One region of the Streptomyces sp. NPDC002386 genome, then DNA from elsewhere that is predicted to be linked to it. Evidence: riboswitches for the same ligand, from Rfam matches in the RefSeq annotation. Region 1 holds a riboswitch; each other region holds the start of a gene.
The links. A riboswitch is a leader RNA that binds a small molecule or an ion and turns the genes downstream of it on or off. The one in region 1 is predicted to bind cyclic di-AMP.
Positions count from the first base shown of each region.

Region 2: it holds a riboswitch for cyclic di-AMP, as region 1 does, so the genes downstream of both, ACWCPN_RS20985 (C40 family peptidase) here and ACWCPN_RS09150 (transglycosylase family protein) in region 1, are expected to answer to the same signal.
Region 3: it holds a riboswitch for cyclic di-AMP, as region 1 does, so the genes downstream of both, ACWCPN_RS30240 (M23 family metallopeptidase) here and ACWCPN_RS09150 (transglycosylase family protein) in region 1, are expected to answer to the same signal.

Region 1 covers NZ_JBSFBX010000003.1:438,852-446,559, reverse strand. The annotation lists gene ACWCPN_RS09170 (Ppx/GppA phosphatase family protein) at 1-908, opposite strand, end outside; gene ACWCPN_RS09165 (DUF501 domain-containing protein) at 905-1,444, opposite strand; gene ACWCPN_RS09160 (FtsB family cell division protein) at 1,527-2,003, opposite strand; gene eno (phosphopyruvate hydratase) at 2,126-3,433, opposite strand; gene ACWCPN_RS09150 (transglycosylase family protein) at 3,772-4,464, opposite strand; cyclic di-AMP (ydaO/yuaA leader) riboswitch at 4,469-4,642, opposite strand; gene ACWCPN_RS09145 (transglycosylase family protein) at 4,819-5,850, opposite strand; gene ACWCPN_RS09140 (cytochrome P450 family protein) at 5,999-7,288, opposite strand; gene ACWCPN_RS09135 (sel1 repeat family protein) at 7,285-7,708, opposite strand, start outside.
Region 2 covers NZ_JBSFBX010000010.1:79,910-87,617, forward strand. The annotation lists gene ACWCPN_RS20980 (SLAC1 family transporter) at 1-666, opposite strand, end outside; gene ACWCPN_RS20985 (C40 family peptidase) at 745-1,956, opposite strand; cyclic di-AMP (ydaO/yuaA leader) riboswitch at 1,965-2,136, opposite strand; gene pcrA (DNA helicase PcrA) at 2,420-4,900, shown strand; gene ACWCPN_RS20995 (M23 family metallopeptidase) at 4,981-6,540, opposite strand; gene ACWCPN_RS21000 (alpha/beta fold hydrolase) at 6,799-7,656, opposite strand.
Region 3 covers NZ_JBSFBX010000018.1:130,543-138,250, forward strand. The annotation lists gene ACWCPN_RS30220 (MBL fold metallo-hydrolase) at 1-975, opposite strand, end outside; gene ACWCPN_RS30225 (Glu/Leu/Phe/Val dehydrogenase dimerization domain-containing protein) at 1,146-2,360, shown strand; gene ACWCPN_RS30230 (TetR/AcrR family transcriptional regulator) at 2,426-3,025, shown strand; gene ACWCPN_RS30235 (SGNH/GDSL hydrolase family protein) at 3,146-3,931, opposite strand; gene ACWCPN_RS30240 (M23 family metallopeptidase) at 4,186-5,145, opposite strand; cyclic di-AMP (ydaO/yuaA leader) riboswitch at 5,150-5,308, opposite strand; gene ACWCPN_RS30245 (alpha-galactosidase) at 5,616-7,708, opposite strand, start outside.

The DNA of each region.
Region 1 (7,708 bases):
TCGTGCTCGCTGACGACGACCTCCTCGGCCCCGGTCCGCTCCATGATCGCGAGCAGCACGAGGGCGCCCGCGCCGATCACGTCGACCCGGCCCGGGTGCATGGAGGGGATCTCCGCGCGCTCGGCGTGCGTGGAGCGCAGCAGCGCGTCCGTGATCTCGCGGACGCGCTCCCGGGTGACGCGGGAGTGGTGGATGCGCGCGGAGTCGTACTCGGGCAGCTCCTGGGCGATCGCCGACACGGTGGTGACCGAGCCGGCGAGGCCGACCAGGGTGCGCGCCTCGCGCAGCGGGACGGTCCGCTCGGCGAGGTCGAGGGCGGCCTCGACGTCCGCCCTTATGGCGGCGATCCGCTCCTCGGTGGGCGGGTCGACGACCTTGCCCTCGTGCACCAGGTGCCGTTCCGTCATCCGCACGCAGCCCACGTCCACCGACCGCGCGGCCCGTACGTGGTCGTCGCCGACGACGAACTCGGTGGAGCCGCCGCCGATGTCCACGACGAGGTAGGGGCGGGGCAGGTCGTCGCGGCCCCTGAGCTCGTTGGTCGCGCCGGTGAAGGAGAACTCGGCCTCCTGCTCGCCGGTGATGACCTCGGGCTCGACGCCGAGGATGTCCACGACGCCGCGCACGAAGTCGTCCCGGTTCTCGGCGTCCCGGGAGGCGGAGGTGGCCACGAAGCGGATCCGCTCCGCGCCGTGCTCCTTGATGACCTCGGCGTACTCGCGGCAGGCGGCGAAGGTTCGCTCCAGCGCCTCGGGGGCGAGCCGGCCGGTGCGGTCGACGCCCTGGCCGAGCCGCACGATCGTCATCCGCCGGTCCAGCTCGACGAGTTCACCGGTCACGGGATCGGCGTCGGCGACCAGCAGGCGGATGGAGTTCGTACCGCAGTCGACGGCGGCCACGCGGGTCACTTCTCGTCCTCCCCGGCCGGCTCGCACGGCGTCACGCACGGTCCCTTGCTCCACCACTCGGGGAGCATCGCGATCGCCTCGTCGCCGAGCGGGTTCACCCCCGGTCCGGCGGCCAGCGAGTGGGCCACCAGCACGTGCAGGCACTTCACCCGGTCCGGCATGCCGCCGGCGCTCGGGAAGCCCGCCAGCACCTCGATCTCGTCCCGGCGGCGGATGTAGTCCTCGTGGGCGGCCCGGTAGGCGGCGGCCAGCTCCGGGTCGGTGCCGAGCCGCTCGGTCATCTCCTTCATGACGCCGTCCGCCTCCAGCGTGCCGATCGCCGAGTTGGCGCGCGGGCACGTCAGGTAGTACGTCGTCGGGAAGGGGGTGCCGTCGGGCAGCCGGGGCGCCGTCTCCACGACGTCGGGCTGACCACAGGGGCAGCGGTGCGCGATGGCCCGCAGGCCGCGCGGCGGGCGGCCCAGCTGCTGCTTGAAGGCCTCGACGTCCGCGTCGGTGGGCTCGGTGCGCGGAGTGGGCGGCGGAGGCGTTTCCATGACTGCTTTCAGGGTGGCTTTCTGTCGGTGGCCGGCCCGCGGGCCGGTTACTGGTGGCGGCCGGTGGCCGGCCGGGGTCCGGTCACTGGTCGGAGGCGTCGGCCTTGTCGACCCCGTCCCAGACGTTCGCGTACCAGGGCCGGTGGGCGGCCCCGAGGTCGGCGCGGGACTGCTTGGCCCCGCCCGGGTCGACGACGACGTAGCCGGTCTCCCCGGGCATCACGTAGTGCAGCCGGCGCCGGATCTGCTGCTCGGCGTAGGCGTCGTCCTGCCAGCGCGCCTTGAGGTCACGCAGCTGTTCGACGCGCTGCCGGGCCTGTCCCCGCTCCTGCTGGAGGTCGGAGATCTCGGCGCGCTGGGAGACGTACTGCCGCATCGGGTAGGCGAGGGCGACGATCAGCGAGCACAGCACCAGTGCCAGCAGGGCCGCGCGGCCGGTGAGCCGGGAGCGGCGGGCCTGCCGTTTGGTCTGGGAGCGGTAGACCCGGGCCGCGGTCTGCTCGCCGAGGGCGCGCAGTCTGGTGGTTGTGGAGAAACGGTCCCGGTCCTTGACGGCCATCTGGCTCTCCGCCTCCCCTTCCACGTGCGTACGTCCCCGCACACGGTACGGGACCGGGTACGGGGACGTACGTACGACTGGCTGATACCCGGGCCGTCCTGTCCGGATGGGCCCGGCGGGGGTCAGCCCTTGGAGACCTCGGTGTGACCGCGGAAGCGCGGGAAGGCGCTGCGGCCGGCGTACACCGCGGCGTCGTCGAGGATCTCCTCGATGCGCAGGAGCTGGTTGTACTTGGCGACGCGCTCGGAGCGGGCCGGGGCGCCGGTCTTGATCTGGCCGCAGTTGGTGGCGACGGCCAGGTCGGCGATGGTGACGTCCTCGGTCTCGCCGGAGCGGTGGGACATCATGCACTTGAAGCCGTTGCGCTGGGCTAGTTCGACGGCGTCCAGGGTCTCGGTGAGCGAGCCGATCTGGTTCACCTTGACCAGCAGGGCGTTGGCGGCGCCCTCGTCGATGCCGCGGGCGAGGCGCTCGGGGTTGGTGACGAACAGGTCGTCACCGACGAGCTGGACCTTGTCACCGAGCTTGTCGGTGATGATCTTCCAGCCGGCCCAGTCGTCCTCGAACAGCGGGTCCTCGATGGAGACGAGCGGGTAGGCCGCGACGAGCTCCTCGTAGTACTCCGTCATCTCGGCGGCGGAGCGCTCCTTGCCCTCGAAGAGGTACTTGCCGTCCTTGTAGAACTCGGAGGCGGCGACGTCGAGCGCGAGGGCGATCTGCTCGCCGGGCGTGTAGCCGGCTTCCTTGACGGCCTCGAGGATGAGGTCGAGGGCCTCGCGGTTGGAGCCGAGGTTCGGGGCGAAGCCGCCCTCGTCGCCGAGGCCGGTGGACAGGCCCTTGCTCTTCAGGACCTTCTTCAGGGTGTGGTAGACCTCGGTGCCCCAGCGCAGCGCCTCGGAGAAGGACTCCGCGCCGATCGGGGCGATCATGAACTCCTGGATGTCCACGTTGGAGTCGGCGTGCGAGCCGCCGTTCAGGATGTTCATCATCGGCACCGGCAGCAGGTGCGCGTTCGGGCCGCCCAGGTAGCGGAACAGCGGCAGGTCGCTGGCCTCGGACGCGGCGTGCGCGACGGCGAGGGAGACGCCGAGGATGGCGTTGGCGCCGAGCGAGCCCTTGTTGTCGGTGGCGTCCAGGTCGAACATGGCCTGATCGATCAGGCGCTGCTCGGTGGCGTCGTAGCCGACCAGCTCGGGGCCGATCTGCTCGATGACGGCGAGGACGGCCTTCTCGACGCCCTTGCCCTGGTAGCGGTTGGGGTCGCCGTCACGGAGCTCGATGGCCTCGAAGGCACCGGTGGAGGCACCGGACGGAACGGCGGCACGACCCGTGCTGCCGTCGTCGAGGCCGACCTCGACCTCGACCGTGGGGTTGCCTCGGGAGTCCAGGATTTCCCGGGCTACGACGACGTCGATGGACGGCACGAGCATCTCCTTCTTGGATGTGACGCTGGAAGTGCGGGGCGGGGTGCCTTACGGCTCTGCCTTGCGACTAGAGCCTAACCGTCCCAGGGGCGTCGGCCACCGACCGACCGTCCCGTGGACAGGGAGACGGTACCCATTGTTCCTGCCCGGAACAAAGGGGTTCGGGGGAGGTATCGCGAACCGGAACGGGAAGGGCCGGGAAAACACAGCCCCGCCCCGGTGCGTACGGGGGAACACGCACCGGGGCGGGGAGCCCGTGGGGGACGGGGGGAACGGCCCTCACTCGGCCTTCGGCTTGGGGGACGGCCTCGTGAGGGCACTGTGGTTCCGGTCGGAGCCAGGTGTCACTTCAGGTGCAGCTGCTGGCCCGGGTAGATGAGGTCGGCGTCCTCGACGATGTCCTTGTTCAGCTTGAACAGCTGCTGCCAGCCGCCGTCGACCTTGTGCTTCGCGGCGATGGTGCCGAGCGTGTCGCCCTTGACCACCTTGTACTCGCCGTCGCCCTTCTTGACCTTCTTGCCGGTCGGCGTGGTGACGGTCTTCTTCGCGCCGGCGGCCGGACGCTCGCTGGAGCGGGAGGCGGCCTGCTGGTCGGTGGAGCGGGAGGCGGCGCTGCCCGAGGAGGTGCTCTGCGAGGAGCCGCTCGGGGCGGAGCCGTTGTTGGGGGTGCTCGACAGGCCCGTGCCGCACACCGGCCATGCGCCCTTGCCCTGGGCGGCGAGGACCTTCTCGGCGACGGCTATCTGCTGGGCCTTGGAGGCCTGGTTGGCCTGCCCGGCGTACTGGGTGCCGCCGTAGGCGGCCCAGGTGGAGGCGGAGAACTGCAGACCGCCGTAGTAGCCGTTGCCGGTGTTGATGGACCAGTTGCCACCGGACTCGCACTGGGCGACGGCGTCCCACTCGGAGGTGGTGGCGGCGGAGGCGTTGCCGGCCGCCATCAGCGGGGCGGCGACGGCGGCACCGGTGACACCGGCGAGCGCGATGGCACGGGTGGCCTTGGACGGACGACGGTGCTTGCCCTTGGTGGAGAACAGCATGAATGGATCCCCTCACCGACGCCTGCGAGGTGAGCTGTCGGGTTCGGGCCGGTTGAGTTGCCCGGCCGCGGGCCCGCTTTCACGGGCCGCGGCTCCACCCCTAGCCGGTTCCGGCGCGAATCGCCGGTTCCGGCACTTACCTTGGGTCCCCCGCTCCTGCCTACGGCGCTTTACGCGACGACTGTTCCCGGACGGCCGCTGGCAGGATTCGGCGTTGCGACAGCCGGGGCTCGTGGTGACGAGCGGTCATGACCGTAGACAGGCGATCGAGGGAATTTCAAAGACGATCAGGGCTTCTGAGACTCATCCCACACTTTCACCGAAACGGACATCAGTGATCAATTCGGGCGTCAACTACCGCTGCTTTTGGCCCGTTTCGCTACCGACTTCCAGGGTCTGACCGGCGGAGACGCGGTTCGGGTCGGTACCGATGGCCTTCTTGTTCAGGGCGTAGAGCTCATGCCATCCGCCGTCCACGTCAAGGGAGTCGGCGATGGAGGCGAGGGTGTCACCCTCGCGCACGGTGTAGGTGTCCGCTCCGCGCGAGGCGTGCTTGCCCGACGACGTGACCTCCTGACCGTTTGTCACGCTTTCGTCCGCGATGTCGCCGCGGTGACGTCCACCACTGCCGAGCGCCCCGGTGTCGACCAGGCTCCAAGAACCGCCGGTCTGCCATGAATTGTCCGAGTCCTCCACGGTGGGATCCGTGGTCGCGGACCCACTCCCCTGCGACTCCTCGGTGCGCAGAGAAGCGGATTTGTCGGACTTGGGGGTTTCCGGGTCCTTGTCCGACTTCTCTGTGCCGGCGTCCTCGCCCGCGTCCGAGGACGGCTTGCCGGCCGAGTCCGAGGAGGACTCGGGCGAGGCGGATGAATCCGGCAGACCGGACGAGTCGGAGTCATCGGCGGAATCCGACGGGTCCGTGGAGCCGGTGGCGCCGCCCGACCCGCCGTGGTCCGAGTCGGACTTCCCGGAGCCTCCGACGCCCGTGTCGACGTCCAGGGAACCGGAGTCGGCGGTCAGGCCGGAGAGCAGGGCGCACGTGGTCCAGGGCGTGGTGCCCTTGTCCGCGAGGATCCTCTCGGCGACGGCGATCTGCTGCGAGCGGCTGGCCTGGTCGGCGGTGGGGGCGTACTTGGTGCCGCCGTAGGCGGCCCAGTCGTCCTGGGGGATCTGCAGCCCGCCGTAGTACCCGTTGCCCGTGTCGGCGCTCCAGGAGCCGCCGCTCTCGCACTCGGCGACCTTGTCCCAGGTGGTTCCGTCGGCCGCGTTGGCGCTCGCGGCGCCGAGGAGCGGGATGGCGATGGCGGAGCCGGTCACTCCGGCCGCGACGAGAAGAGCCGGAGCCTGACGGGGGCGACGGTGACGACCGTTCCCGGAGAGCATGCGGAAGCCTTTCGTGCGACAGCGGGACCGGCGCGGCGCCCAACGCTCGGGCCGCGCTGATGGGTGAACGTATAGGCATACGATCACTTGTCACAAGTTCATGCCGCACAGATCACGTGAAGATCACAGAGTTGAACGTCCTTCATGTTCAAGGTTGTACGACCTGCTCCGCGACCGGGGTGAACTCCACGGGCAGGGTGCGCAGCCCGCGCATGATGAGGCCGCCGCGCCAGCGCAGATCGGCCGGATCGGCCGCGAGCCGCAGGTCGGGGAGGCGGGTGAGGAGCGTGGCGAGCGCGGTGCGGCCCTCCAGGCGGGCCAGCGGGGCGCCGAGGCAGTAGTGGATGCCGTGGCCGTAGCCGAGGTGCTGGTTGTCCCCGCGGGCGAGATCGAGGACGTCGGGGTCGGCGAACCGCTCCGGGTCCCGGTCCGCGGCGGCGAGGACGACGAGCACCGGGTCCCCGGCCGCGATGTGCTGCCCGCCGAGCGTGAGCGGCTCGGTGGCGAACCGCCAGGTGGCCAGCTCGACCGGGCCGTCGAAGCGCAGCAGTTCCTCGATCCCGGTCTCGAGCAGGCCCTGTTCGCCGCGGGCCAGGGAGTCCTGCAGCCGGTGACGCTGCCCGGGGTGGGTGAGCAGGGCGTAGGTGCCGTTGCCGATGAGGTTGACGGTCGTCTCGAAACCGGCGAACAGCAGGATGAAGGCCATCGCGGCGGCCTCGTTCTCGGTGAGGTGCTCGCCGTGGTCGGAGGCGCGGATGAGGCCGGAGATCAGGTCCTCGCCCGGGGTGGGCTCGGCCGGCAGCGCCGCACGCTTGCGGTGGATCAGCTCGGCGAGGTAGCCGCGCATCTTCTTCACCGACCGGGCGACGCCGCCCCGCGGTCCTCCGCCGTGCCTGATCATCATCCCGGCCCAGTCGCGGAAGTCGTCCTGGTCCTCGCGCGGGACGCCGAGCAGGTCGCAGATGGCGTAGATGGGCAGCGGGAAGGCGAACTCGTGGATGAGGTCGGCGGAGCCCGTCCGCGCGAACCGGTCGATGAGGTCGTCGGTCAGCTCCTGCACCCGGGGCGCGAACTCGGCGACCCGGCGGGGTGTGAACGCCTTGCTGACCAGCCGGCGCAGCCTGGTGTGGTCCGGCGGGTCGATGTTCAGCAGGTGTGTCATCAGCTCGGCCTTGCGCTCGCCCGGGATACCGGTCTTGCCCTTGGCGTGCGCGGGCTCGTCGTGGTGCGCGGGGTTCTTGCTCAGCCGCTGGTCGGCGAGGGCCTGCCGGGCGTCGGCGTACCGGGTGACCAGCCAGGCCTCGACCCCGCTGGGCAGCCGCGTCCGGCGCACCGGCTCGTGCTCGCGCAGCCAGGCGTAGGCGGGGTAGGGATCGGCGGCGAACTCCCAGGTGAACAGTTCGGGTGCGGTGCTGGGCGGGGCGGGCTGGTCGGTCACTCCCCGACGGTATCGGTCGCGGAAGCCAGCTCGTGCCTGGCCATCGCGTGCCCGTCGGCGGCGGCCCGCCGGATCCAGTGGTCGGCCCACTGGCGCAGCGCGCGGGCGAGGGCGTACGCGGCGTTGGTGTCACCGTGCTCGGCGGCCTCCCTCAGACAGGGCACGGCCTTCTCGTACTCCCCCGCCTCGACGAGCATGTCGCCCAGCATCGCGTTCACGTCCCGCACCAGTTGCTCGCTCGGCAGGCCCGCGGCCACCGCCCTCTCGAGCCAGGTGACGCAGCCGTCCCGGTCCTCCCGGATCTCCGCCATGACGCCGAGCAGGAACATGGCTCCGCCGTCGCCCTCCTCCGCCCTGCCGGACAGCTCCCGGTCCGCCGCCCGGGCCACGGCGTCGACGACGTCGGCCCCCTCCGTCCCG
Region 2 (7,708 bases), on a different contig from region 1:
GTCGTTCCACAGGTACAGCCGCGCACTGTCGGCGGCCAGCAGCTTCGCCCCGGCCAGCGCCGAGATGGCGAGCGCTCCGCCCGCCATCCAGTGGTCCCCGGCACCCTCCAGCACCTGCCGCGGATCGAAGCGGGCCAGCGTCAGGCAGTAGAGGACCAGGCCCAGCCAGAACAGCACCAGCGCGGCGTGCGCGAGCCACGCCGTCGTCTCCGCCGCGGCCAGGGTGGCCGCCAGCACCGCCAGCCCCTGGGTGGCCACACAGCACAGGAACACCGCCCCCGGCATGCGCCGCTCCCAGTGCCGTACGACGAGAAGCAACAGCACCGGCCACAGCAGGACCGCCAGTGCCAGGGCGGCCTCGGCCAGGGTCTGCCGGCCGAGCTGTGAGATCCGTGTGCCGAGCACCGCCGTGGCGGCGACGGCGGCGAGCGCGCCGGGACCCTTCGCCTCGGCCAGCCACCGGGGCCGCTGCCGCATCAGCCGCACGGCGAAGTCGGCGGCGAGCGTCACCCAGGCGAGGCAGGCCAGCGACATGAAGACCAGCGACATCGTCTCGGAACCGGTCAGATGCAGACCCACCGACACGATGCCGCTCGCCATGACGGCGGCCCCCGCCGCCGGCGGACGCCCCGCCCACCACGTACGCAGACCACAGAAGCCGGGCATGGGCATGCGCCCGTTGCTAGGGAGCGGCGGCGCCCACGCTCGCCGGGCACGCGCGCGTGGGGCCCGAAAAGAGCACCGTCAGGCCGGCCGCACCACCCGGTGGACGACCGACTCTCCCGCCAGGTGGACCGGCTCCTCGCGCACGTACGCACCGGGGCGCGGGGCGTGGATCATCGTGCCGTCGCCCGTGCACAGGCCGACGTGTCTGCTGTCGTCGTGGAAGAAGACCAGGTCACCGGGGCGCGCGTCGGTGAGCGGGACCGCGGTGCCCATGGCGGCCTGGTCACGCGCGGCACGCGGCAGGGTGACGCCGGCGGCCCTCCAGGCAGCCTGGGTGAGGCCGGAGCAGTCGTAGGAGCCGGGACCGCTGGCACCCGAGACGTACGGCTTGCCGATCTGGGCGCGGGCGAAGGCGATCGCCTTCTCGGCCTTGGTGACGGGGGCCGCCGGGGCGACGGGCGGCACGTTCACCGGCATCGGCGCGGACCACTGCCGCTCCGGAGCCTGGACCCGGGGCGGAACGGAAGGCGGAGCCGGGACCGGGGACGGGGCCGCGGACGAGGCGGGAGCCGGATCCGGAGCGCGAAGCGGATCGGGAGCCGGGGCGGGGACCGAAACCGGAGCCGGGAGGGGGACGGAAGCCGGGAGGGGGACCGGAGCCGGGGCGGGGGCCGAAGCCGGAGCGGGGACCGGGGCCGGCACCGATGGAGGGGCCGAAGCCGGTTCCGCGGCAGGTGCGGTCAACCGGGACAGCAGCTCGCGCGCGGTGGCGAGCTTGTGCTGGACGGCCGCCTTGGCGGACTTCACGTCGTACTGCGCGACGGCCGGCGCCTCGGGAGCCCTGGGGGCCTTCCCGCGCTCGGCCGCGCCCTTCACCCGGGAGGCCAGCCGGTTCATCAGCCGGTTCTGGGCGAAGTGGTCCTCCGGGTACTCCGCGAGCAGCGAGCCGGCCGGTTCGGGAGCGGCGGCGAACGGGGCCAGCCCCTCGCGGGCCTTCGTGAACAGGCCCGGACGCCGGGCGGCGGCCTCCGCGCGCGGGGCCTCGGCGCGAGCCCGCTGCACGGCCCCGGGCTCCTCCTCCGGGTCCGCCCTGCGGTACAGCTCGTCGATCTTCTTCTCGATCTCCTCCACGCTCGGCCTGCCGTCGCCCGGGGAGGAGGCGGCGGCCGAAGCGGTACCGGCCGTCTGGGACAGGACGGCGACGGAGGTGAGGGCGGCGGTGGCCAGGACGGGGGTGCGGGTGCCCGTCCCGCGGGTCCCCGGGGGACCCGGCTTGCGGTGCGACGCCAAGGGTGGCGACTCCTTCCAGCGTGCCGCCTACCGGGTTAGCTGTCGGGTTCGGGCGGGTGGTTCGGAAGGGTTGCCCTACGGCGTCGTCCCGGGCGGGAGTCGGCCGATTCACCCCGGGATCGGTGGGTCCCCGGCTCCGGCCGCCACATCGGGGCGCACCGGACTCGGCGGAGGCCGCGCGGCCCGGCGAGGTTCGCCGGTAGAGGTCGTACGGCCTGACGGCAACCTAGCCAACTCGTGTGACTCCTGTGAAGGTTGCTGTGCCATATGTCCGATACATTTCCGTGACCCGGGGCCGGTTTCATACGGGCGTGACAAGGCGCTTCCGCTGGGTGAGGGGTTCGGCCCCGCCCGTGGCGCGATGGCCGACGCGCCGCCACCGTGTTCTGTCGCGGACCTCACGGGCGCCGACTTTCAGTTGCCGGGACCGGTTGTCGGTGCGGCCCCCTAGACTCGTAGAGCGATGAGCAGCCTCTTTGACGACAGCTTCCTGGCGGACCTCCAGGCCCCTCGCGGGCACGCGGAGGAGCCCCCGCCGCCGCCCGAGGACGATCACGCTCCGGAGCCCCTCCCGGACGATCTGTTCGGCGGGAAGTTCGACGTGCCGCCGGACCGGGACACCCACTACCGTGACGGCGCCCCGCGTCCCGTGATCGACCCGGACGCGCTGCTGCGGGGGCTGAACGACAACCAGCGCGCCGCGGTCGTCCACGCCGGCTCGCCGCTGCTCATCGTGGCCGGCGCGGGCTCCGGCAAGACGCGCGTGCTCACCCACCGCATCGCCCACCTGCTCGCCGCGCGGAACGTGCACCCGGGCCAGATCCTCGCGATCACCTTCACCAACAAGGCCGCGGGCGAGATGAAGGAGCGGGTCGAGCAGCTCGTCGGCCCGCGCGCCGGCGCGATGTGGGTGATGACCTTCCACAGCGCGTGCGTGCGCATCCTGCGGCGCGAGTCCAAGAGGCTCGGCTTCACGTCGTCCTTCTCGATCTACGACGCCGCCGACTCCAAGCGCCTGATGGCCCTGGTCTGCCGCGACCTCGACCTCGACCCCAAACGCTTCCCGCCGAAGTCCTTCAGCGCCAAGATCAGCAACCTGAAGAACGAGCTGATCGACGAGGAGGACTTCGCCGCCCAGGCCACCGACGGCTTCGAGAAGACCCTCGCCCAGGCCTACGCGCTCTACCAGTCACGGCTGCGCGAGGCCAACGCGCTGGACTTCGACGACCTGATCATGACGACGGTCAACCTGCTGCGCGCCTTCCCGGACGTCTCCGAGCACTACCGCCGCCGCTTCCGGCACGTCATGGTCGACGAGTACCAGGACACGAACCACGCCCAGTACGCCCTGGTGCGGGAACTGGTGGGCACCGGGCAGCACGACGAGGACGTACCGCCCGGCGAGTTCGACCTGCCGCCCGCCGAACTCTGCGTGGTCGGTGACGCGGACCAGTCGATCTACGCCTTCCGGGGTGCGACGATCCGCAACATCCTCCAGTTCGAGGAGGACTACCCGAACGCGACGACGATCCTGCTGGAGCAGAACTACCGCTCCACGCAGACCATCCTGTCCGCCGCCAACGCGGTCATCGAGCGCAACGAGTCCCGCCGCCCGAAGAACCTGTGGACCAACGCCGGCCAGGGTGCGCGGATCACCGGCTACGTCGCCGACACCGAGCACGACGAGGCACAGTTCGTCGCCGAGGAGATAGACCGCCTCACCGACGCGGGCGAGGCGAAGGCCGGGGACGTCGCCGTCTTCTACCGCACCAACGCCCAGTCCCGTGTCTTCGAGGAGATCTTCATCCGCGTCGGCCTGCCGTACAAGGTCGTCGGCGGCGTCCGCTTCTACGAGCGCAAGGAGGTCCGGGACGTCCTGGCCTACCTGCGTGTCCTCGCCAACCCCGAGGACTCGGTGCCGCTGCGCCGCATCCTCAACGTGCCCAAGCGCGGTATCGGCGACCGGGCCGAGGCGATGATCGACGCCCTCTCCCAGCGCGAGAAGATCAGCTTCCCGCAGGCGCTCAAGCGGGTGGACGAGGCCTACGGCATGGCCGCGCGCTCCACCAACGCGGTCAAGCGGTTCAACACGCTGATGGAGGACCTGCGGACCATCGTGGAGTCCGGCGCCGGACCGGCGACCGTGCTGGAGGCCATACTCGAACGCACCGGCTACCTGGCCGAGTTGCAGAACTCCACCGACCCGCAGGACGAGACCCGCATCGAGAACCTCCAGGAACTCGCGGCGGTGGCCCTGGAGTTCGAGCAGGAGCGCGCGGAAGGGGAGGCGGGCACGCTCGCCGACTTCCTGGAGCAGGTCGCGCTGGTCGCCGACTCCGACCAGATCCCGGACGAGGAGGACGGCGACGGCGTCATCACCCTGATGACCCTGCACACCGCCAAGGGCCTCGAGTTCCCGGTGGTCTTCCTGACCGGCATGGAGGACGGTGTCTTCCCGCACATGCGCGCCCTCGGCCAGAACAAGGAACTGGAGGAGGAACGGCGGCTGGCGTACGTGGGCATCACCCGCGCGCGGGAGCGGCTGTACCTCACCCGGTCCGCGATGCGCAGCGCCTGGGGCCAGCCGTCGTACAACCCGCCCTCCCGCTTCCTGGAGGAGATCCCGGCCGCCCACATGGAGTGGAAGCGGACCGGAAGGACCGCGCCGGTGTCCTCCGGACCGGCCGCCGGGGTCGCCGCGTCCCTGTCCTCCTCCCGTTCCCGCTCCGCGGCATCGGGCGCGTCCGGGTTCGCCACCCGGCGCTCGACCGGGAAACCGGTGGTCGCCCTGACCGTCGGGGACCGGGTCACGCACGACCAGTTCGGTCTCGGCACGGTCGTCGGGGTCAAGGGCACCGGTGACAACGCCGAGGCGACCATCGACTTCGGGGACGCCAAGCCGAAGCGGCTGCTGCTGCGGTACGCGCCCGTCGAGAAGCTCTAGACGACCGCCGGGCAGCCCCGGACGACAGGAGCCCCGCCGGATCCGGCGGGGCTCGCGTCATTCGTGGGTTTCCGTGGGGTTCAGCTGGGGTCCAGCCCGTGGCTGCGCAGCCACGGCAGCGGGTCTATGGCCGCCCCGCCGGCCGGCCGGACCTCGAAGTGCAGGTGCGGGCCGGTGGAGTTGCCGGAGTTGCCGGAGTAGGCGACCGGCTGGCCGGCCTTGACGGCCGTACCGGAGGCGACGCGGTAGCTGGAGAGGTGGCAGTACCAGGTCTCCGTGCCGTCCTTCGCCGTGATGATCATCATGTTGCCGTAGGCGCTGTTCCACTTGGTGGAGACGACGCCGTCGGTCGCGGCCATCACCGTGGTGCCGTACGAGACCGGGAAGTCGATGCCCGTGTGCACGGACATCCAGTTCACGCCGGCCTGGCCGAAGTAGGCGCTGAGCCCCTTCTGGGTCACCGGGATCGCGAACTTGGGCCGCAGCCGCTCCTTGAGCGCGGCCTCGGCGGCGGCCTTCTTCTTCTGCAGTTCCTGCTGGTTCCTGAGGTCGATGCGTTCCTGCGTACGGCTGGCCCGGTCGGCGAAGTCGTCGGCTCCGGCGGAGAGCGTCTTGAGCTGTGTGTCCAGCTTGCTGTTGGCGATGGACGGCTTCACCGTCTGCGCGTCCGAGGCGGCGGCCGAGGTCTCCTTGCCGTCGTCGGTCAGGCCGCCGACGGAGGCGGCGGCGATGCCGGCGACCCCCATCACACAGGCCGAGGGCACGGCGATGGTCAGCAGCGCGGAGCGCTTCGGGGGCGTACGGCGGCGTGAACGCGACGCGCTGCGGGAGCCCGCGCGGGGAGCCGGGACCGGAGCGGACTCCTCCTGGTCGTCGAGCAGTGCCGGTACGGCGGGCAGTTCGCCCGTGTCGCCCGGCTCGACGTCCCCGGCGACCGCTTCCGTGAACTCACCGGCCTCGGCGTGCTCACCGAATTCACCGGTCTCGGCGTAGTCGGCGAAGTCCGGGGCACCTGGGTACTCGCCGGTGTCCGCGTACTCGCCGGCCTCGGTGTACTCGACACCCTCGGCGACCTGGTCGAACGGCTCGGCGAGCTGGTCGTGCTGCGCCGCGAGCTGGTCGTGCTGGACGGGCGTGCCGTCGGAGTTCCACTGCGTGGCGTCGTACACGCCGGTGTCATAGGTCTGGGTGCCCCACTGCCACTGCTGGGTGGGGTCGGCGCCGGCGGACTGGTCGTGCCGCAGCCAGGCGTTCGCGTCCCACTGGCCGCTGACGTCGTTGCCCGTGGCCTGCGCCGGAACCGTCCAGGCGGTCGTGTCGTACGCGCCCGTGTCGTAGGCCGTGTGGTGCTGGGCCGTGTACGGGTCGTACTGCGTGAACTGGCCCGTACCGGTCTGCCACTGCGTGCTGTCGTAGGCGCCCGTGTGCTGCTCGTCGCCCGGGAGGCTGCCGAAGAGCGGGTCGGCGGCGAAGGCGCCGGTACCGCCGGTGCCGGCCGTGAAACCGGTGGCGTCGTATCCGCCGTACGTGGTGAGGTCGTCGTACTGGGCTTCCTGCGTTCCGTACGCGTGGTGCCCGGTGGAGGCGTCGGAAGCCGGGGCCGGGGTGGTCATGATCCCCGACGGGTGACGGTCGTTCACCAACTTCTCTTTCGCCTCGACAACGGTGGCTGCCAGAGCAGTGCGGCGACTGTACCCGGCGGTACACGGGCACGACAATCGTCGGCCGGTTTCGTGTGGGCCGGAAACGGGCATTCGCCCGTGATTCGGGGGACCGTGAACGCGAGCTTGGCTTTGTGTTCGAGAAATGTTCGATCTCGGATGACGCTGTGTCATCTGCGGACCGACTGTGTCACGCCCGTGTGCGGCCCCGGCCCACCCCTCGGAAGGCCGTCCGTTTCACGCCACCGTCACGCCGTCGGCGAGCGGGGTCACCGCGGGCGTGTCCTCGAGGGCCTCGCGTATCCCGGACGCCACGGCGGGATGCACCGGCAGGGCGAGGTGCCCGATACCCGTCACCCGGACGTTGCGCACCTCCAGGTCGGGATGGTCGATACAGGCCGATTCCAGCGGGTCCATCACGGAGTCCAGGTCGCTCCAGAAGCTGACGAACCGCGTACGGCAGCCGGGTGCCGGCCTCGTCAGCTCCTCGATCACCTCGGAGCCGGGCCGCATCTGCCGCACGATCGGGTGCGCGCTCGCCAGGGGCACCGCCCGGGTGCCGGAGTGCGGGGTGCCGAGGGTGACGAGCGTGCGCACCCTGAGGTCGCCGCCCAGACACTGTGTGTAGTAGCGCGCGATGAGGCCGCCGAGGCTGTGACCCACGATGTCCACCTGGGTACTGCCGGTGCGCTCGCAGATCTCCTCGACGTGCCGGCCCAGCAGTTCGGCGGCGATGCGTATGTCGCAGGTCAACGGAGAGTAGTTGAGTGACTCCACGCGCTGCCTTCCGCTGCGCGCGAGGCTGCGGCGCAGCAGGACGAAGACCGAGCGGTTGTCGATGAAGCCGTGCAGCAGCACGACCGGCGGCCCGGGCCTGTCCGGCAGCCGGGTGGTGCCGTCCTGGTCCTGGGCGGAGGACGCGGGGCCGCGGCGCTCCTGGGTGAGGCCGGTCGGGTACAGCAGCAGGTGCCCGGCCAGGATCGCCGCTTCCAGTGCGGTCGCCTTGAGCAGGGTCATCGAGAGATCGACCAGTCTGCCGGGCCACAGGCGCCGGTAGAGCGGGAGGACGAGCGGCAGTACCCCGGTGACCTTCATTGGCCGACCTCCAGTCGGCACGTGGGGGGCGGCTCGGTCCCCCGCGTGCCCT
Region 3 (7,708 bases), on a different contig from region 1:
GGCCCAGGGGTGCGGGGCGAGGTTGAAGGTGCCCCAGTGGATCGGCAGGAGTACGCCGTGCGGGGTGCCGCCCTGGAGGTCGAGGTGGGCGCGCAGGCCCTCCTCGGGGGTCATGTGGATGTCGGGCCAGAACTCGCTGTACGCGCCGATCTGGATCATCGTGACGTCGAACGGGCCGTGCGCCGCGCCGATTTCCCGGAAGCCGTCGAAGTAGCCGGTGTCACCGCTGTGGTAGACCCGGTGCTCCTCGCCGGCGACGGACCAGGACGCCCACAGGGTGTGCTGGGTGTTGCGCAGGCCGCGGCCGCAGAAGTGGCGGGCCGGCGTGGCGGTCAGGGTGAGACCGCCGACCCCGGTGGACTCGTGCCAGTCGAGTTCGCGCAGCCGGTCCGCCGGGACCCCCCACCGCTCCAGGTGCGCGCCGACGCCCAGCGGCACGGCGAACACGGTGTCCGTGCCGGCCAGCGCCTTGATGGTGGGCATGTCCAGGTGGTCGTAGTGGTCGTGGGAGACGACCACCACGTCGACCGGGCCGAGCGCGGCCAGCGGCAGCGGCACCGGGTGCAGCCGACGGGGCCCCGCGAAGGGGAACGGGGAGCAGCGCTCGCCCCAGACCGGGTCGAACAGGACGCGGTGACCGTCGATCTCCACGAGCACGCTGGAGTGCCCCATCCAGGTCACCCGCAGCCCCGTCGTGGGCGGCTTGGCCAGGTCGGCGAGCGTGGTGGCGTGCACCGGGACGGTGCCGGACGGGGAACGCAGGGGACGGGTGTCCTTGTCCAGGAACACCTTGGCGAGGTCCAGCGTGGAGCCGGAGGGCCGGGTCCGGGCGGTGCCGCCCGGGTTCTGGAAGACACCGTCCCTGAAGTGCGGGGAACGGCGGATCCGGGCGAGGCGCTCACCGCGCGGCTGCGCGCCGAAGGCCTCGGGCTGCAGCGCGCTGAGCCCGGAGCTCTTGGAACGCGGACCGGTCACGGTTACCTCCAGTGAAGTCGCTGAGTCCTCCATTATGGTCGGCCCCTCCGAAAGGGCGGAGCCGCCCGCTCCACCATCCCGGCCCACCGGGCGGCCGGGGCGGCCCGCACGGCGCTTTGACAGCGGCCCGGCGGCTGCGGATACTGACCCGCTGTTCAGTAATACCCGTCATGCCGCTCAGTGACCCACCTCCGGGAGCCACCGTGACCGCCGCCCCCCTCATGTCGCTCGTGTGGACCGACCACGTCACCGGGCGGCGCGGATTCCTGGTCGTCGACCGGCTGGTGCGCGGTGTGGCCAGCGGCGGGCTGCGCATGCGCGCGGGCTGCACGCTGGAGGAGGTCACCGGGCTCGCGCGCGGCATGACGATGAAGGAGGCCCTGCACTACGACCCGCAGGCCCGCTACGTCCCCCTCGGCGGCGCCAAGGGCGGCATCGACTGCGACCCGCGGGACCCGGCGGCCTACGGGCTGCTCGTGCGCTACCTGCGCGCGATGCGGCCGTACGTCGAGAGCTGCTGGACCACCGGCGAGGATCTGGGCCTCAGCCAGGACCTGGTGGACCGGGCCGCCGCCGAGGCGGGCCTGGTCTCCACCGTCCAGGCCGTGTTCCCGCTGCTGGACGACGAGCCGGCGGCCCGCGCGCGCCTCGCGGACGCCTTCGCGGTGCGGGTGGACGGCATCGGCCTCGACGAGCTGGCGGGCGGCTGCGGGGTCGCCGAGTCGGTACTGACGGCCCTGGACCGGGACTCGGTGCCGTACCGGGGCACCCGGGTGGCGGTGCAGGGGCTGGGCACGATGGGCGGGGCCACGGCGCGTTTCCTCGCGCGCGCGGGTCTGACGGTGGTGGCGGTGGCCGACGTCAAGGGCACCGTCGCCAACCCGGACGGCCTCGACGTGGAGGCGCTGCTGGCGGCGCGGGACTCCTACGGCACGGTCGACCGCGCCGCCCTGCGCCCGGCCGACCGTGAGCTGCCCGGCGAGGCCTGGCTGTCGGCGGACGCGGAGGTGCTGGTGCCGGCTGCGGTGTCGTACGCCGTCGACGCCGCCGGTCAGGAGCGGATCACCGCCCGCTGGATCGTCGAGGCCGCCAACATGCCCGTCCTGCCCGAGGCGGAGCGGCTGCTGGCCGCGCGCGGGGTGACGGTGCTGCCGGACGTGGTGGTCAACTCCGCCACCAACGCCTGGTGGTGGTGGACGCTGTTCGGCGACATCGGCCCGGACGCCGAAGAGGCGTTCGCCCACATCCGCCGCTCGATGCGGGCCCTGACCGGGACGGTGCTGGACCGCGCGCGGGCCGACGGGACGACGCCGCGTGCCGCCGCCCACGCCCTGGTGTCGGACCGGCTGCCGGTCATCGCCGGGCGTTTCGGGTGGTACCGCTGACCCGGCGGGCGCCGCGGCCGCAGGCGCCCTGGGGCGGTGTCCGGCGGACGGACTAGTGTGACCGCGTGGCGAGAGTGCGGTTGAGTGTGGCCGAGCGGCGGGAGGAAATGCTGCGGGCCGCCATCGGGCAGATCGAGGCGCGGGGCGTGGCGGCGGTCAGGATCGCCGATGTGGCCTCGGCGCTCGGGGTGAGCAACGCGCTGGTGCTGTACCACTTCTCGACGAAGGAGAAGCTGGTCGCCGCCGCCTTCGCCTACGCGGCCGAGGACGACCTCGCGCGGCTGCGCGCGCTGCTGGACCGGCGGACCTCCGCTCTGCGCCGGCTGCGCGCCGCCGTGCGCTGGTACGCGCCCACGGGCCAGGCCAAGGGCTGGCGGCTGTGGATCGAGGGCTGGGCGGTGTCGCTGCGCGAACCGTCCCTGCGGGCGGTCACCCGGGATCTCGACCAGCGGTGGAAGGCGGCGATCGCCGAGGTCATCGCCGAGGGCGTGGCGGCGGGCGAGTTCACCTGCCCGGACCCCGCGGGCACGGCCCTGCGGCTCACCGCCCTGCTCGACGGCCTGGCCGTGCAGCTGACGTCCTATCCGGGCGCGGTGCCGCGCGCCCGGGCGCAGGAGTGGGTGAACGACGCCCTGGCCAGGGAACTGGGCCTGCGGGACCGGTAGCCGGTGGGAGCGGCCGGCCGAAGCGCTCCGGCCGATCCACGTGCGGGTCCGACGGGGCGTGCGGGCGTGCCCCGCACCGCCGGGATCGCGGTACGGGGCACGGTCAGGCCGCGCGCGGGGTCAGGCGACCGCCGCGATGCGCATCTTGATGTCGTTGGGCGACAGCGCGCCCTTCGCCGTGACGTGGTCCCCGGAGGACTCGCCGCGCAGCCGGCGCCCGATCCACGGGACGAGGTACTCACGGGCCCAGTGGACGTCGTCCCGGCGGATCTCCAGGGTGCCCCGGGGCGGGAGCGCCGGCCAGGCCTGCTCCGGGTCGGCCGGGATCTCCAGGCCGAGGGCCTGGCCGGCCCGCAGCGCCACGCGGGTGTGCCCCTCGGGCGAGAGGTGCAGCCGGTCGTTGTCCCAGGCCCGGCGGTCCTGGACGGACCTCAGGGACCACAGGTCGAGCACGGGGCAGCCGTAACGGTCGGCGATGGCGCGCACGTGCCCGTTGTAGGTGGCGATCTTGCCGCGCAGGTGCTTGAGCACCGGCACGCCCCGGGTGTCGAAGCCGGTCGTCACCATCACCGTGCCCGCGGCCGCCGCGAGCGCCGCGATGGCGCGCTCGAAGCGCTCGGCCACCTCGTCGGGGTCGGTGCCCGGCCGGATGATGTCGTTGCCACCCGCACAGAAGGAGACGAGGTCCGGGGCCATTTCGACGGCCTTCGGGAGCTGGTGCTCGACGATCTGGTCGAGCAGCTTCCCGCGGACCGCGAGGTTGGTGTAGTTGAAGTCGCCCTCGGGCCGCCGGTCGGCGAGCAGGACCGCGAACCGGTCGGCCCACCCGACGAACGCCCCGTCGGGCCCGCGGTCGCCGACGCCCTCGGTGAAGCTGTCCCCCACCGCCACGTACGACCCGATCACTGATGTGTTGTCACTCTTCGAATCGTCTGCCACGTCGGACCATGATTCACCTTCGGATGTGACCTACGCGACCGTAGGCAGGGGTTGACGAGCGGTGAGATGAGACACCCTTAAAGAGTTTGCCAACCCAGGAATACGGCCGGTACGGGGGTCGTCCGGACACACCGAAGGCCGGACCCGGGGATCGTGGGTCCGGCCTTCGGAGCCGTGTCAGGCAGGTGGTGTCGAGGAGGGCGTCCCTCGGCCCGGACGGCTCAGAGGGCGACGCCGTGCGAGCGGAGGTAGCCGACGGGGTCCACGTCCGAGCCGTACTCCGGGGTGGTGCGGATCTCGAAGTGCAGGTGCGGACCGGTCACGTTGCCGGTGGCGCCGGACAGGCCCACCTGCTGGCCGGGGGTCACGGTCTGGCCGGCCGAAACCGAGAGCTGGGAGAGGTGGGCGTACTGGGCGTAGTAGCCGTCGTTCAGCTTGATGACGACCTGGTTGCCGTACGCGCCGCCCCAGCCGGCGGAGACGACGGTGCCGGCGGCGACGGCCTTCAGCGGGGTGCCGGTGGGGACGACGAAGTCGACGCCCGTGTGGTAGCCGCTGGACCACATGCTGCCCGCTACGTGGTAGGCGGTGCCGATGGTGGGGGCGGCGACCGGGAGGGTGTAGCCGGTGGCGGGGGCGGCCTGGGTGGCGGGGGCGGCCGGGGCGGCGGCCTGGGTGGCCCGGGCCACCGGGGACGACTGGGTGGCGGGGGCGGCCGGTGCGGCCTTCGCCGGGGCCTGCGCCCGGGCCTGTGACGGCTGCGCGGACCGCGCCGGGGCGGGGGTCTGGGCGCGGGTCGGAGCGGCGGCCTTCCTGCCCAGCGACAGCTTCAGACCCGGGTGGATCAGCGCCGGGTTCTCGCCGACGGCCTGCCGGTTGTCCGCGTAGAGCCGGTGCCAGCCACCGCCGACATGCTGCTCGCCGGCGATCTTCGCGAGGCAGTCGCCGGACTTAACCGTGTAGGTGCGTACGCCGGAGGCGTTCTGCGCGGCGGTCTTGCCGGCCGACGCCTGCGCCACTGACTGCACGGCCTTTCCGGAGACGGGCTGCGCGGTGGCGGCGTGCGCTCCGGTGGCACCCAGCAGGGGCAGGGCCAGTGCGGCGCCACCGGTTCCGGCGACGGCGACGGAGCGGGTGAATCGCCGGGACTTGGGGCGGCGGTGCTTACCCTTCGCGGGCATGACGCATTCCTCTCCGGCGCCTGCGAGGTGAGCTGTCGGGTTCGGGCTGGAGCTGCCCGGCCGCGCGGTGCGCGGCTGCACCCCGAGCCTGTCGCGGAGACCGGGACAGGCAGTCGTACCTGATGGGTCCCCCGCTCCTGCCGTGCACGGGTCATGTGTGTGGGACTCCGGGCGGCGGCAGGATTCGGCGTTCCGTCCGGATTGCTGGCGAACGTAAGCGAGCGGAACGCGGGGAAACAAGCGACAGATTCCCGGCGTTCAGGTGCCAGAAGATCCAAATAGGAAATTCTCGGTCACCGTGCGTGAATTCCGGCCCGCCCCGCGAGTTCAAATTCCCGTTGCGCTCCGGGAATTAGGTGGACATGACGAACAGCGGACGGTCACGGTTATGACGCTCCTCACGCAGCGCTCCCCCAGTCGCCTTTATTCCGTGCCGAATTACAACGAAGGCACCAATCGGGACATAGGAGTCATATGCGACACAGGCGGATGACTGCCGCGTCCAGGTCGCCGCGCAGTCCGGTCGTCAGCCCGTGGTGCAGCAGTACCGCACCCCGGTGCACCTCGCCCGTTTCGCGGCATTCGTACGATGCCGTCGGATCGAGGCCGCGCAGCCGTACACGGGGCACCGGCTCTCCGTAACTCTGCGCCTGGAGGCAGGCCAGGACGACCGTCTCGTCATCGAGAACGTACTGGACGGCGCTCAGACCTCCCGCCGGGGGCAGCAGCCGGTACAGCTCGCCGCGCTGGACGAGCGGCCTGACCTCCTTGTAGAGGGCGACCCACCGCCGGGCCTCGGCCAGCTCGTCGTCGGTCCACTCCGTGAGGTCGCCGCCGACCCCGAGAACGCCCGCCATGGAGCTGACGAACCGGAAGCGCAGGGTGCTCACCCTGCCGTTGAGCTGGGTGTTCGGACTGTCGGTGACCCAGGCGGCCATCACGCGCGCGGGATGGAGCTGGCTGAACCCGTGCTGGATGGCGAGCCGGTCGAGCGGATCGGTGTTGTCGGAGGTCCACACCTGGTCGGTGCGTCCCAGCACCCCGAGGTCGATCCGGCCGCCGCCGCCCGAGCAGGACTCGAAGGCGACTCCGGGGTGGGCGGCACGCAGCCGGTCCAGCAGGGCGTACAGCGCGCGGACGTGGTCGATCCACAGGCGCTGCGGATACGGCTCCCCCGGCCAGCCGGCGTCGGTGAAGCAGCGGTTGAAGTCCCACTTCACGTAGTCGATCGGGGCACCGGACAGCAGGGTGTCCAGCCGCTCCCACAGATACTCCTGGACGTCCTCGCGGGCGAGGTTGAGAACGAGCTGGTTGCGCAGTTCCGTCCGCCTGCGGCCCGGCTGGTACTGCACCCAGTCCGGGTGGGCGCGGTACAGGTCGCTGTCCGGATTGACCATCTCGGGCTCCACCCAGACGCCGAACCCCATGCCCAGGCCGTGCACCTGGTCGGCCAGGGGCTTGAGGCCGTGCGGGAACCGGTCGGGGTTGGGCGTCCAGTCCCCGAGTCCGGCCCGGTCGCTGGTGCGGGCGCCGAACCAGCCGTCGTCGACGACGAACAGCTCGACGCCGATGCCGGCCGCCCGCCGCGCGAGCGCCGCCTGCTGCTCCTCGGAGATGTCGAAGAACGTGGCCTCCCAGGAGTTGAACAGCACCGGCCGGTCCCGCTCGGCGTCCGGGATCACGTGCGCGCGCTGGTAGGCGTGCCAGGTCCGGCTGGCCCCGCCGAAACCGCCGTCGCTCCACAGGCCCGCGAAGACGGGGGTGGTGTAGGACTCCCCCGGTGCGAGGAGCAGCAGGCCCGAGTCGTCGTGGCCGGCCCCGCCGGTGATCTGCACGCGCGCGTCGGGCAGTTGGGCGACGGCGATCCGCCAGGAGCCGGACCAGCCGAGCGCGCAGCCGTAGACCTCGCCGCGTTCCTCGGTGGCGTCGGTGTCGAGGGCGACCCAGGGCAGGTGCTGGTGGCCGGTGTGGCCGCGGCGGCTGCCGATGACCTTCTCGCCGTGGGTGAGCGGCGCGCGGGTGAGCAGGGACTCGGCCGCCCAGCGGCCGTGCAGCTGGGACAGTCGCCAGCCGTCGCGGTCGGGCAGGGTCCAGGTGGCGGCGTCGGCGCGCAGCAGTTCCACGCGCGCGTGCCCGCCGTTCTCCAGGGTGACCCGGCGCTCCACGACGTCGCCGCGCATCCGGTAGTGCAGGGTGATCGCCAGTCCGTCGTCGTCGAAGCGCAGCCGCAGCTCCGCGCCGTCGGTGCCGTCCCCCGTGCCGTCCCGGTCGCATGCGTACGACACGAAGCGCCATTCGGTGCCGCGCCGCTCGTCGGTGCGCACGCAGAGGGCGGGGCGGACGAAGCGCGGGCCGCCCTCGACGGGGTACTCCTCGCGGCCGTCGAGCGGGGACTCGAAGGGCCGGTGGACGGGCTGCGGGCCCATGGCCAGGGCCTCGGCGTCGGCGAGCGCGATGCGCGGCCCCCAGTGGAGGTGGAGCAGTTCGTGCGCCTCGGTCAGGTGCAGGGCGTAGCTGCTGGTGGGCCCCGACAGAAGCCAGGTCCGTCCGTTCTCGGCGATGT